DNA from 3 places in the Dictyobacter alpinus genome. Region 2 is predicted to be linked to each of the others. Evidence: a T-box and tRNA genes for the amino acid it is inferred to sense, from the RefSeq annotation. Region 2 holds a T-box; the other regions hold tRNA genes.
The links. The T-box of region 2 lies ahead of EL633_RS00255 (valine--tRNA ligase). A T-box ahead of a tRNA ligase gene usually reads a tRNA of that ligase, here a tRNA-Val.
Positions count from the first base shown of each region.

Region 1: it has a tRNA-Val gene. The T-box ahead of EL633_RS00255 (valine--tRNA ligase) is inferred to sense a tRNA for this amino acid. The anticodon was not compared.
Region 3: it has a tRNA-Val gene. The T-box ahead of EL633_RS00255 (valine--tRNA ligase) is inferred to sense a tRNA for this amino acid. The anticodon was not compared.

Region 1 covers NZ_BIFT01000001.1:4,173,583-4,177,871, forward strand. Annotated here, with positions in the region: gene EL633_RS16430 (hypothetical protein) at 70-477, opposite strand; gene EL633_RS16435 (slipin family protein) at 677-1,552, opposite strand; tRNA gene EL633_RS16440 (tRNA-Val) at 1,713-1,784, shown strand; gene EL633_RS16445 (protein-L-isoaspartate(D-aspartate) O-methyltransferase) at 1,905-2,558, shown strand; gene EL633_RS16450 (hypothetical protein) at 2,726-3,244, shown strand; gene EL633_RS16455 (ATP-binding protein) at 3,227-4,289, opposite strand, start outside.
Region 2 covers NZ_BIFT01000001.1:58,446-62,734, forward strand. Annotated here, with positions in the region: gene EL633_RS00255 (valine--tRNA ligase) at 1-1,653, opposite strand, end outside; T-box leader at 1,697-1,949, opposite strand; gene EL633_RS00260 (GNAT family N-acetyltransferase) at 2,048-2,503, opposite strand; gene EL633_RS00265 (glycosyltransferase) at 2,552-3,775, opposite strand; gene EL633_RS00270 (lipopolysaccharide biosynthesis protein) at 3,828-4,289, opposite strand, start outside.
Region 3 covers NZ_BIFT01000001.1:1,053,673-1,057,961, reverse strand. Annotated here, with positions in the region: gene EL633_RS04195 (hypothetical protein) at 1-165, opposite strand, end outside; gene EL633_RS04190 (S53 family peptidase) at 586-1,998, shown strand; tRNA gene EL633_RS04185 (tRNA-Val) at 2,136-2,212, opposite strand; tRNA gene EL633_RS04180 (tRNA-Val) at 2,234-2,307, opposite strand; gene EL633_RS37250 (CHAP domain-containing protein) at 2,703-4,289, shown strand, end outside.

The sequences.
Region 1 (4,289 bases), 4.1 Mb from region 2:
ACAAAAGGTGATGGGGTGGTAGGGAATAGTCAGAATCCTTTCCCGCACCCCTTCTCAAGCAGATGATCGTTAGCGTGAGTGCTGATAATTGCCTGCCTGGGTCAGAAAAATTCTCATGATGCCCCGAGCAATTAGAATAAATAAACCTACCTCTATCACAATCATCGTTACCCATAGCCAGATCAGCTGTCCTTCGATGCGGTGGGTGTTGAATGCCTGAATAGAGTTGTAGAGCAAGGGGATAAGAATAATCAGGGGAATAACCAGCAGAGCCCCACAGCTGAGGATAACCACAGCTGGTAGCAGTGTGCGCCAGAGTCCTGAATCGCGTAAGTTTTCAGTCTTCGCTGTACCATAGGCTTGCCGCTGTTCACTGTCGGCTCTCTCCGTTGAGGCTGCAGCTGGTTGTATGGGTGCCTTCTCAGAAGGCGTTTTTTGTGTTGGTTCCGCCATGGAACCTAAAGTCTTTTCGTCCATAGGTATCTCCAGAAGAACGTGTATTAGAACTACGTCCCTCAGTATATCATACGGCGGAACCACTTCTCATTCTGTTTTAGAAGCGTTTGTCGATTTGTTCAAAGATGCGTTTTTGTAAGATCATGACCACGGCGGGCAGGACTACAGCAGTAACGATCCATTTTGCTACCATCTTTTTCATTTTTGTGGCTCCTTTTCTTTAATCATTTCTTGTCTGCATTGGTCGAGCGGTTGTTTGATCGACATAGACATTTTTTGGTGCTGGACGTGGTGGTTGCTCGCTTACCGGGCGCGTTGAGGGCCGTTCGTGAGTTTCTTCAGCCTGCTTAGGCAAAGATTTCAGGAATGGCTCGATGATATCCATTGGCAATGGGAAGATGATGGTTGAGTTTTTCTCAACCGAGATCTCGGTGAGCGTCTGCAGGTAGCGCAACTGTAGTGCACTGGACTGTGAGCCGATCACACTTGCGGCCTGAGCCAGTTGTGTGGAGGCCTGTAACTCACCTTCAGCATGAATGATCTTGGCGCGTTTCTCACGTTCGGCTTCAGCCTGCTTGGCCATTGCACGCTGCATCGTAGCAGGTAGCTCGATATCCTTGACTTCAACGGCTGTGACCTTCACACCCCAGCGCTCAGTGTACTCATCAATAATAGTTTGCAAGCTCTGGTTGATACGATCACGATGGGCCAGGAGCTCATCCATCTCAAATTGACCCAGCACATTACGGAGTGTGGTCTGCCCGATCTGCATAGTGGCATCAATAAAATTGACGACATTCGTCACCGAAGCCTCGGGATTGACCACCTGGAAGTAAACGACCGCCGTCACACGAATAGTGACGTTATCACGTGTAATGATCTCCTGGGGTGGTACCTGCATCGTTACAATACGTAGGTCAACCTTTACCATACGTGTAATCAATGGCGGTACCCAGAAAATTCCAGGGCCCTTGGCACCTTGTAAACTTCCCAATATGAAGATCACGCCTCGTTCATATTGTTGTACGACCCGAAAGCCGGGCAAAATAAAAAAGAGGACGAGAATTGCCAGGATAATGCCAATCGCAATGAACATAATTTGTCTCCTTCGAACAAGATGGAATGCACATCATTCACCTATAATGAGAGACGGGAAATTGACGACGAAATCAAACAATGACGGCGCTGAAATTTCCGTACATGAATGCTTGACAATCTAATGTACTTGGTGTTATAGTTATCCCCGTCAGTAATTAGGGCGCTTAGCTCAGTGGGAGAGCGCTTCGTTCACACCGAAGAGGTCACTGGTTCGAACCCAGTAGCGCCCACCCTAATCTCCTGAAGAAGTTAATTCCACATCCTACTGTTTATACGAGTGTGCCTCTGTTGTAGTTGTCGATTAGTTCCATAAATTCCTGATTTTTTGAGTTAGCAGGCATTGGATGTGTATGACGAACGATTTTTCCTTGCAGCGTCAGCAATTGATTACGCAACTCCAGCAAACCGGTATTCATGATGAACGGGTTCTTCAGGTTCTGGCTACTATTCCACGCGAACTGTTTGTCGATCAATCCTTCCACGAGATGGCGTATGCCAATCAAGCACTCCCCCTGCTTTTGGGTCAGACGATTTCTCAGCCGCAGATGGTGGCGATTATGACCCAGGCTCTGCAATTAAGCGGGCAGGAGCGTGTGTTAGAGATTGGCACTGGTTCAGGTTATCAGACTGCTATCTTATCCCGCCTGTCCCGTTTTGTCTATAGTATTGAGCGCCATGCAGAACTTGCCGAGCAAGCCATGCAGCGTCTGGCGCGGCTCGATATTGAAAACGTCTCTGTATTGGTGGGCGATGGCTCCATCGGTTGGGAGGAGCATGCGCCTTTTGAGCGTATCCTCGTTACAGCGGCCGCTCCCCACATTCCGAATCAGCTGATTGAACAACTTGCGCCTGGTGGCCTACTTGTTGTACCCGTTGGCGATCAATCTCAGCAAGAACTTCAAGTCATTGAACGTCTTGAGCAGGGGAGAACGCATATCAATTCCCTGGGTCGCTGTGTTTTTGTTCCTCTTATTGGTGAAGAAGGTTGGCGTTCACACCAGTAATCTCATGCAGGTAAATCGTGCGTAGAGCAGGTGTGGCTATACATGATGGCGTATCGAGAGTAGCTAATCTATTTGGGCTGTTCAATTGCGTGATCAGCAACTGTTGCTTTATAATAAGAATATAACATGTTCCCTGAAGCCAGTTGTTGCTGTGGAGGAAAATTTGCATGCCAGATTTTTTAGTCGGTATCTCTATTCCAAATACGTTGAATTTTATTCTGTTCCTCGTGCTTTGGATTATCCTCTGTGAATTAACTCACGTTGTTGTACTACTCTGGCGGCGCGAACCCCTTATTGGTTGGGCTGTAGGCCCGTTCGGACTTACCTTTATGGCGCTACGCGAGCCTTCGCTCCTTTATATCTGGCTTGATGTTCTGGTGCCTGCCCTGGTCTCTGGTAGTATCCTTTTTATTGGACTCTTCACCTCTTTGAGTCCAGTCATCTTTCCCAGTACCCTGTTTAAGGTTATTGTGATGATCTGTGGCATGCTCTTTACCAGTATTCCCGATCTGGTACGGGCCGTATCGGACCTGCGTTATCCGCTCTGGGGGGAGGCGCGTATCCTACGAACCATGCAATTCCTGCGTGCTAACTGGTCGAAGATCCATTTTACTTCATTTGGTCATTCGTACCTGCGCACGCATTTTGGCTCAAATCCAGCTGAATTGTTACAAATTCTTCCGTAATGTGGCTGCGTTTTGTAACTCGTGTGTGGTTGATTGTTGTTGTTCAGGCGGGATAATTGGTAGGGTTACGTGGAATGTGCATCCCGTTCCTTGATTGTTTTCTAGCCAGATTTTTCCACCATGGCGATCCACAATAGCTTTAGCTACATACAGCCCCAAGCCAATCCCCGCATAGTGCTGGCTGGCAGTATTTTGAATCCGGTAGAAGCGTTCAAAGATATGCTTGAAATGCTCAGGATTAACCCCAATTCCATAATCCTTGACGCTGATATGATAGTTGCCCGCTTGCGCCTGCAGGCTCACGATGACCTGCCCTCCATGGGGAGAGTATTTTACAGCATTATCCAGAATATTGCCTACCACCTGTTCTACCCGCGCACGGTCCGCAACCACTTTCGCCTCTTGTAGTTTGTTTTCCAGGATCAATAGATGCTGTTCAGCGCTGGCCTGGACTGAATGCACCAGCCTGCTCAGGAGTTCTTGTAGATCAAAAGTATCATATTGCAGGTGAATCTGCCCCCATTGTACTTGAGAGAGATCCAGCAAATCATTTACCAGACGTTCCAGGTGTTCGGTCTGGCTCTGGATAATGCTCAGGCTGCGCAGGTCCTGGTTTTCTGGCAAGTCTGTTGCCAGTTCCTGGTGATCGCTGCGTAGTTTGCGCAGCCTGCGCTCGATGCGCCGTACCAGATGCTGGGTGTAGCCTTTGATGGCGGTCAGGGGAGTACGCAACTCGTGAGAGACAACCGAGACAAAGTCATCCTTTAGCTTTTCTACCTGTTTGCTGGATGTGACATCATTGACCACGGCTACGACCCCGACTGGTTTGCCAGGATATCCACTGGCATCATGTAAAGGGGCCGCGCTGATATTCAGCGTTAAAGGGACGCGTACATCTTCCTTGCCAGCGACCAGTTCTTGATTGGTAACGGTATGACCATTGAGGGCTTGATTGATAATATCGGCCAGGCGAGGGAGCCATGAATCCGCTTCGCTGGCCTCTGCCAGCACTTGTAGTGGTATACCAGGCATAAAGTCGGTCTGC
Region 2 (4,289 bases):
CTGCTCGATTATGGATAGCGGTCCATCTGAACTATTATTCTTGGATTTCGAAATTTTACTACGTTCGGCTGAGAGGGCGTGACCAGAGATCATAATCTCCTGCCAGGGCGAAACATTACAATGATAAAGAGACTTAATAATTGTATAAAAAGCCCAGGTTCGAATAATATCATGGCCTTGAGGACGTAAATTGGCTGGGAAATGCTGCTGGAACCAGTCAGGATCATCCATCCAACGTCCAATAATTAATGGCGAGCAAGATGATGTGGCCCAGGTGTCCATAACGTCCATTTCTGGCTCGAAATCTGTCGAACCACAGGCACAGGATCGATTGGGGCCTTTCAAGCGCGGATCAATCGGCAGTTCTTCCTGAGTAGCAAGTAGCAATGTACCACAGGCACGACATGTCCAGGCAGGAAATGGAATGCCCAGGAAACGTTGGCGCGAGATACACCAATCCCATTGCAAATTTTCAACCCAATGCTCATAGCGACTCCGCATATACTCAGGTGTCCAACGAATCTGGCGACCAGCCTCGATAAAACGCTCCTTCTGATCCAGGATCCGGATAAACCATTGCCGCGTCTGCAAGTATTCAACCGGTGTCCCACAGCGCTCATGTATCCCGACGGTATGTTCAATTGTCTCCTGCTGCAAGATCAATGCTTGCTCCGCCAGGGACTGAAGAATCTTTTTGCGCGCCGCTGGTATTGCTAATCCTGCCAGTGGGCCCGCCAGTGCCGTCATACGTCCATCACGACCAATAGCGGCTCGCAATGGCAGTTGATGAATACGCCACCAACGAACATCGGTGGAATCACCAAAAGTACAACACATAACTGCTCCACTTCCTTTATCAGGATCAACCGCTTCATCAGCCAGGATTAGAACTTGAATGACTGCCTGCGACGAAAAAGCGGCACTATCGATAGAGGCAGTCTGATCAATCAGGTGCTTATAACGCTTATCATCAGGATGAACAAAGATGGCAACACAGGCTGGCAGTAATTCAGGCCGCGTTGTAGCAATAGGCAAGGATGTACCATCAGGCAAACGAAAGGCAAACGTAGTAAACAGCGTTGGCAGTGTCTTATCCTCAAGTTCGGCCTGGGCAATTGCTGTCTGGCAATCAGCACACCATAAGGTAGGTGCAATTTGCGCGTAAGCTCTCCCTGACTGATATAGCTGGATAAACGACCACTGTGAGGTTCGCTGTACTGTAGATGAAAGGGTCGAGTAGCGATAGTTCCAATCACCACTCAGGCTTAAACGACGCCAGATCTTTTCAAAACGATCCTCGGTCTCTTGCGTGAGCTTGGAACATTGTGCCAGGAAATCTGCTCGATCCATGTCGGTCGCTTTACGCTTGATCGTCTTCTCAACAAAACGCTCGGTTGGTAAGCCATTATCATCAAAACCCATAGGATACAAGACGCGTCGGCCACGCATACGTTGGAAGCGAGCAATAACATCTGTCTGCGTATACGAATAGCAATGGCCAAGATGCAATTCACCCGAAACTGTAGCAGGGGGAGTATCAATAGTATAAATTGGACCTGAACCAGTAGCATCAAAGGCATAGGTCTGGGCATCCGCCCACAGCCGAATTAATCGGGGTTCAACAGCATGAAATTGATAGCGGTTGGGCAACATGGTAGTACTCCTTCTTTGTACTGACAAAAAAACGTTGCCACATCTCAAGGACGAGGGCAACGCAACTCGTGGTACCACCTTGTTTTGATAACTGATCCGCCCAACCTGGTCCTGATCAGATATCCTCATACAGCGCTAACGGGCCTACCCGGAATATCTTCGTGCAGTAGTATCTCAGTTCGGATATTCGACTTCCGAGCCACGTTCAAGAGACGTAATCGAAGGGGGCTCACACCCGATGACCCCCACTCTCTGGCGAACCGTTTCTCTCTACTCCGCTCGTTCAGTGTCTTTATAAATTTTTCTATTGTTACCACTAAGAATAACAAGTAAGAACACTCGTTGTCAAGCATTCTTTTTCTGCATGGAATACAATTATGCTATAAATAAATCCTTATTGAACATAACTTTTCCGCATCCCATTGGACAGTATTCTGAATCCACGTGCTTGATAAAATGCACGAGCGTTCTCGGTAGACAGTAGATCAATTCGTGCGGTTGGATAAAGAAAATGACAGGTATCCAATAGTGCATGCCCGATACCTTTCCCACGCATGCGGGCATCTACGGCGAGATCGGCAACGTATAAAGTAATTGCGCCATCAGTCAGTCCACGTACAAAACCTACCACAGTTTCATCTTTCACTGCTACCAGAGCGGGCCAGGATTGCTGCCAAGCCAGAAGCATATCATCCGGCCTTTGTGTAGCTGAAGTCCATCCTTCAGCACTACTTAATTGCTGAATAGCGGAAAAATCAGCCTCATTCCATGGCCGGATTGCTATACCTTCAGGTAAGATCACTTGCAATAAAGCTTCTAGAACTTTATTTTGTCGCATTTGTATATCCATACCTTAATTTTATCCATAAATCAGCATTTTTGCAAACAGTCTGGTTAGCTACTTAAGGGTAAGATCGTGATATAAGCCGATCAGGCGCTTGCTTTCCTCCTCCCAGTATAGTCCTTGTGATATAGCATTGAGAGCATTTATACGCATACGATCGAGCATTTCCTGATCCCTTAACATCGTCATCATAGTCTGTGCAACATGAAAGGGTGTAAGTTCATCCAATATGTGGCCAATCTGGTACTGCTCAATTAAGGAGGCAATAGCATCTAGACGTGATGCCAGGATCGGTACACCAGCCATCATATACTCAAAAAATTTGTTAGGTAGGCAATAACGAATGCTTAAAGAATAATCAGGAGGTAACAATATCAAACCCAGGTCAGCTGATGAGGTCCAATCTAATAATTCATTGTATGGCATAGCAGGCACAATCTTAATGCGATCAGCGACCTGCTCATTATCTATAAGCTTCATTAGTTTACTAGCCGTATCTCCATAGCTATTGCCCATTAATATCAGTATTATACCAGGTGTCAGATGATTGGCCGCATAAATCAATAGCTCTAAACCGCGATCTTCCTGCATGTATCCTTGATACAAAACAATCCGTACAGATGCATCTAAGCCCAGATACTTGTGCAAACGCATATTTTTTGCAACAGCTCTGTAAGGAGGAATATGCCGCAAAATGAGGATATCTTCAAGATGATAGAGGTCGGCAAGAACAGGCCCATAAAGTGGTGAGCCGGTGATATAGCCATCACAATTACGTGTAAGCCGGCGAATACATTGAATAGCACAGTTGCGTAGACGTGGCCAACGCATAATGGTTGGACCAAACATTGTCAATTCAGGTGTATCAAAGATGAGTTTTTTTCTGTACAAGCGCGCTACCATGTATGTAGCCAGGAAGGTGTGCTCAACATGCGCATGATAAATATCGGCCTTGACGTATAATAATCGCCGCGTGCAGCGTACAATTAGAAGGAACATTTTGAGCACAAACCAGACTTTTAAACGCGTTGGGACAAACCAACTTGGAGCAGCGATATGCAGGAATTGAATTCCTGCTACGTCCTCGCAATCTGGCTGCCCCTGATCACTTATCACATCTACAATTGTCACACGATAACCCGCTTTGACCAGAGCCATTGCATCATTCATTACCCGATAATTAGATTTACCTGGACCTAGCAGGTGCATGCATACACTGGTTCGAGCTCGTAATACGTGTTCAGTAGGCTGAAATTCTAAGTAAGAACGCACATTCATACACAAACACCTCATTTTCACAACATTTCCAGCAATTAAACCCTGCGGTTATTTATTTTCCTACAGGAGTTTTATTTAAAGCCCATAAGCAGATTGCATAACAGATGATAAGGACAACGCCGATTATTAAACGCAAAGAATAATTTACATGAGGAAAAAGCAATTGATGACAAGAAAAAAGGAAGATACCTATGAGTAATCCCAGGCTACATAAACCACATTCAAATGGAATCGCATAGATTCGTTGATTCACCCAATAAGCCAGCACAGCCAATAGGCAATAAGCCAGCAATGTAGAGATTGCGGCCCCCATCACCCCATAATTTGAGATAAGCACATAATTACAAACAAGATTCACCAATGCTGCCAGCGGAAGCAATATGACGTTGAAATATAATTTATCGCGCAGCATAATCCCCAGACTAAAAATCTCAAAGAGGCCATACATTACATTAGACAGGGCAATAAGAGGAATAATAGCCGCCGCCTCTGTATAGCCAGGCAGAAAAAACCA
Region 3 (4,289 bases), 1.0 Mb from region 2:
TCCACCTCGCGCCTGCGGCACGCACTTACCATTTTTCGCCTCAAAAAGAGGTAATGTTTTAAAATTTGCAGAGAGCGTTATGAAAGATGACATAGTATAGTAGTTAACGCCGTATGTAATTTTTATTATTGTTTTTGTGTATATTAAAATAATCAAGCTGCTCATGAGCGTTTTCACATTTCACTCTACACGAAAAGGTAGTAGAGCCGCAATACATGAGGTTTCAAGGTAGCTTCTTTTGCCCCATTGAATTTGTTCCACTCCACTATTCTTTATGCAGCCATGCTAAAGTTACATAAAATTGTAGAATAGTACCTTCTTCTTACTTGTCTTTCTATTGCCCGCTAAATTCTATCTATAGTCCTGACTTTAAGCATCATTTCAGCTTGTATCAATACGTTTTTTTACGTATATATATCTTCCATTTATTTACTGCATAGTAATCATATATGTCCAATAATTCCTATTTGTAAATATTTCTATGCTTTTTAGCTAGCAAATTTAGATAATATCTTCTATACTTAAGAAGTAGCTCTTCCCTATAGACACTTTTAACTATATTATTTAAAGTATGGAGGATATCTTATGACGCAAAGACGTATGGTAGCTCCTGAGATGCTGTATGGCCTTTTTGCCTGCGCACTTCTCTTAGCGTTGTTGGCATCTGGCGCCGCAGCACAAACCGTGGATGCTCATACATCGAGTCATGCCAATCCACATTCGGTAGTGAATCCCCATCATATTTATGCGGGAACAGTACAAGATACAACTTTCAGGTGCCAATCGAATACTGCCCCCGTACGTTGTTATGGACCCAAGCAGATCCGTAATGCATATAGCATTCAGCCACTGTTGGATAAGGGTATCACCGGCAAAGGTCGCTCCATTGTGATCCTGGATGCTTACAGTGCCCCCCACATTCAGGATGATCTACATGCATTTGATCAGGCTTTTGGCTTGAATGATACCACCCTCAATATCATCCCTGGGCAGGGCACAATCACTCCATTTGATGGTAGCGAGTTACAGTCCGGGTGGGCTGGTGAGATTGCTCTGGACGTTGAGTGGTCGCATGCTGTTGCTCCAGATGCCACAATCAATCTGGTGCTGGCCAAGAGTAGCGATGACAATGATCTGGTCGCTTCATTCCAATATGCGGTTGATCACAATCTGGGTGATACCATTTCGATGAGCTTTGGTGAAGCTGAGAGTTGTCTGGATGCCGCAACCACACAGAAATGGCATAAAGCATTCGAGGCTGCTACCCGCAAAAACATCACACTGTTCGCTTCTGCCGGTGACCAGGGTGCTGCTCAGCCTTCCTGTGATAATAGCTCATATATCCTTTCTGCTTCTTCACCAGCTAACGATCCATTCGTAACTGGTGTTGGTGGTACGCAGCTGGTAGCCGACGCGGTTACAGGCGCTTATCAGAGTGAGACCACCTGGAACGAGCCACAATACGGTGCCGGTACAGGCGGTGGTTTCAGCACAGTTTATCGCAAACCATTCTATCAGTATGGTCTGGCCAACATTCCTGGCAAGGGCCGAGGTGTACCCGATGTAGCTTACAACGCCGCCATTAACGGTGGTGTCCTGACCGTCACATCAGATAGCGGTTATGGTCCTGGCGTTGTCCTCATCTTTGGTGGCACCAGCGCGGGTTCCCCACAGTGGGCTGGTATCGCAGCTCTGGCCAGCCAGCTTGGTAACAAGCGCGTTGGTTTCATCAATCCTGTTGTTTACCTGCTCTTCGGTCGTATTCCGAGCATCTATTCCGCCACATTCCATGACATCACAACCGGCAACAATACCTACACCTTTACGGACGATGCTGGTAATACAGTAACGATTCCAGGGTATGACGCCAAAAAGGGTTGGGATGCTACAACTGGCTGGGGCACACCAATCGTTTCCAAGTTTGTACCTCTGCTGGTTCTCTTAACCGGTGGAGCGCACGCTCACGAATTTGATGCCCAGACAGCAACCTTGAAATAGCTTACGGTTCTGATGTCCCTGGCTCGATTCCAGGGGCATCAATCTCAGGGAAGAGACCTTTTTCTATTCAAGTAACATGGGAGCATACAAAAAGAGCGCTCCTACTTTTCATGAAAAGTAGGAGCGCTCTTTTTGTATGGTGGTCGATACAGAACTCGAATCTGTGACCTCTACGATGTCAACGTAGCGCTCTAACCAACTGAGCTAATCGACCAGGAAATACATAAGTTTTTAGTGGGCGATACAGAACTCGAATCTGTGACCTCTACGATGTCAACGTAGCGCTCTAACCAACTGAGCTAATCGCCCTCAACGCAGACAATAATAGCATTGATCGCACTTATTGTCAAGCACTTTTGGGTAAAAAAATGCTTGATATGGATGATGGAGCGAGGTATTTTGATGAGCACGAATTGGTGGCGCTTTGAGCGCACGTAAGTACTAACGGCGGCGAGGGGTGTCTTGATTCCCTACAATTACAATGTTATAATTTTTCTATGTGCCGGGAACGTCTATTTATCCCATTCCCGATGCCACTATCCGCTACCTTTGCTGTGAATATATCAATCTGTGTGTCTTATGGCACACCTTTTATTGTGTGCCGAAAATACTATACATTGATATATTTTGCCTTTATGATATGTCAGGGAAATGATCAACTATCTTTTTACCATCCCTGTATTTCTTAGGAAGGTGTGATCTGTATGCTTGTTTCAGCCCAGGGAAGGATGCTGAAGGCAAAACGTGTGTTGGGCGGCCACTTTTGTAGCCGTTTGTGGGTAAAAAGTGTAGGCATAATTCTTCTTGGTTTGCTCATCTTTGTACAATTCTCGCCTTTTGTTGTTACACCAACAAGTGCACAGGCTCGTGTCCAGAACGTGCCCACCTGGTGTGGCGGCTCCTTTTTTTCGCCGGATGGTAATCCTTATATGCTCTGTCCAGGCCCTTATCCACTGGGTGGAAACTGCGTCTGGTGGGCCTGGGAGCAATGGCATTTGCTCGGGTATAATCTACCGGTTAATTGGGGAAATGCAGCTGATTGGGCCATTGATGCATCGAGCTCTGGCTTGAGTGTGGGTACAACGCCACGTGTGGCTTCGATTGCAGTCTTTCCTATTGGTGATGGTGCCTGGGCATCTGGACCCGCCGGACATGTGGCTTTTGTGACCTCTGTCAGTGACGATGGTTCTAGTTTTGATGTGACGTACCAGAACTTTAATGACCCCAAATATATGTATGCTGACAAAAATTATCGTGTCTCACTCATTAATCAGCCTCAATACCAGAATGGTCAGTTGCGTTTTATTTACTTCCCACATAAAGTTGATGTGAACCTGTTTGCTAAGCTTCCAGGTATGGGCAACTTTGGTGATCCTGTCGCTGCGGTGAATCAGGCTAATACTGCTGCTGATAATCCATCAACTACGACAACCACCAATGATCCTACTACGACAGGTACAACAAACACAACAAACACAACAACCCCGACTATTGCTCAGCAGCAGCCAGCTACTTATACCAGTGACCGGATTGCTTTAGGATTATCTCCGGCTTCATCTGATCAAGAGTTTAATGCGGACTTTAGCGGCAATGGTTCCAGCAATTTGTTGCTATACAACCGCGAGCGTGGTGCTATTCAGATTTATAAATTGGATCAGCAAAGGGTGCCGTCGCAAAAAGAGCGGCCCCACCTGGTTGATGGTCAGCCATCCGATGATTTGTTGCATGTGCCTGATGCTGCGTCCCCATTAGTTGAACTGGGTGATACTATCGCACCTGCGGGCAGTTGGGGCTCGACCCTGGATATTCATATCGGAAATTTCTCTGGTGGCAAAGCCTCGGAAATTTTATTGTATGATCGTGTCGCTGGTACCCTACAACTCCTAAGTCTGGATGCTAATCTTCACATTAAAAAGCATGTCTCTCTATCAGATATTGGGGCTGGTTGGGAGATCTCTGTCGGTCGCTTTAATGGTAAAAGTAGTGGGATCTTCATGTATAAGCGCTTCTCTCAGGTGCTCTCTGATCCGACAACTCCAACAAATTCTGATCCTGGTGTTGTAGATCCACCAACAACCGCACCAGGTAGCTCTGTCCCGACCGCTACAGCAACGCCTAATGTAACATCGACCTCAAAGGCCGCTTCAACGCCAACACCAAAGGTAACACCGACGCCAAAAGTGACGCCGACCCCAAAGCCGACTGTCACACCGACCCCAAAACCAACCGTTACACCAACGCCAAAGCCAACTGTGACGCCCACGCCGATCGTTACTGCGACCCCAACGCCT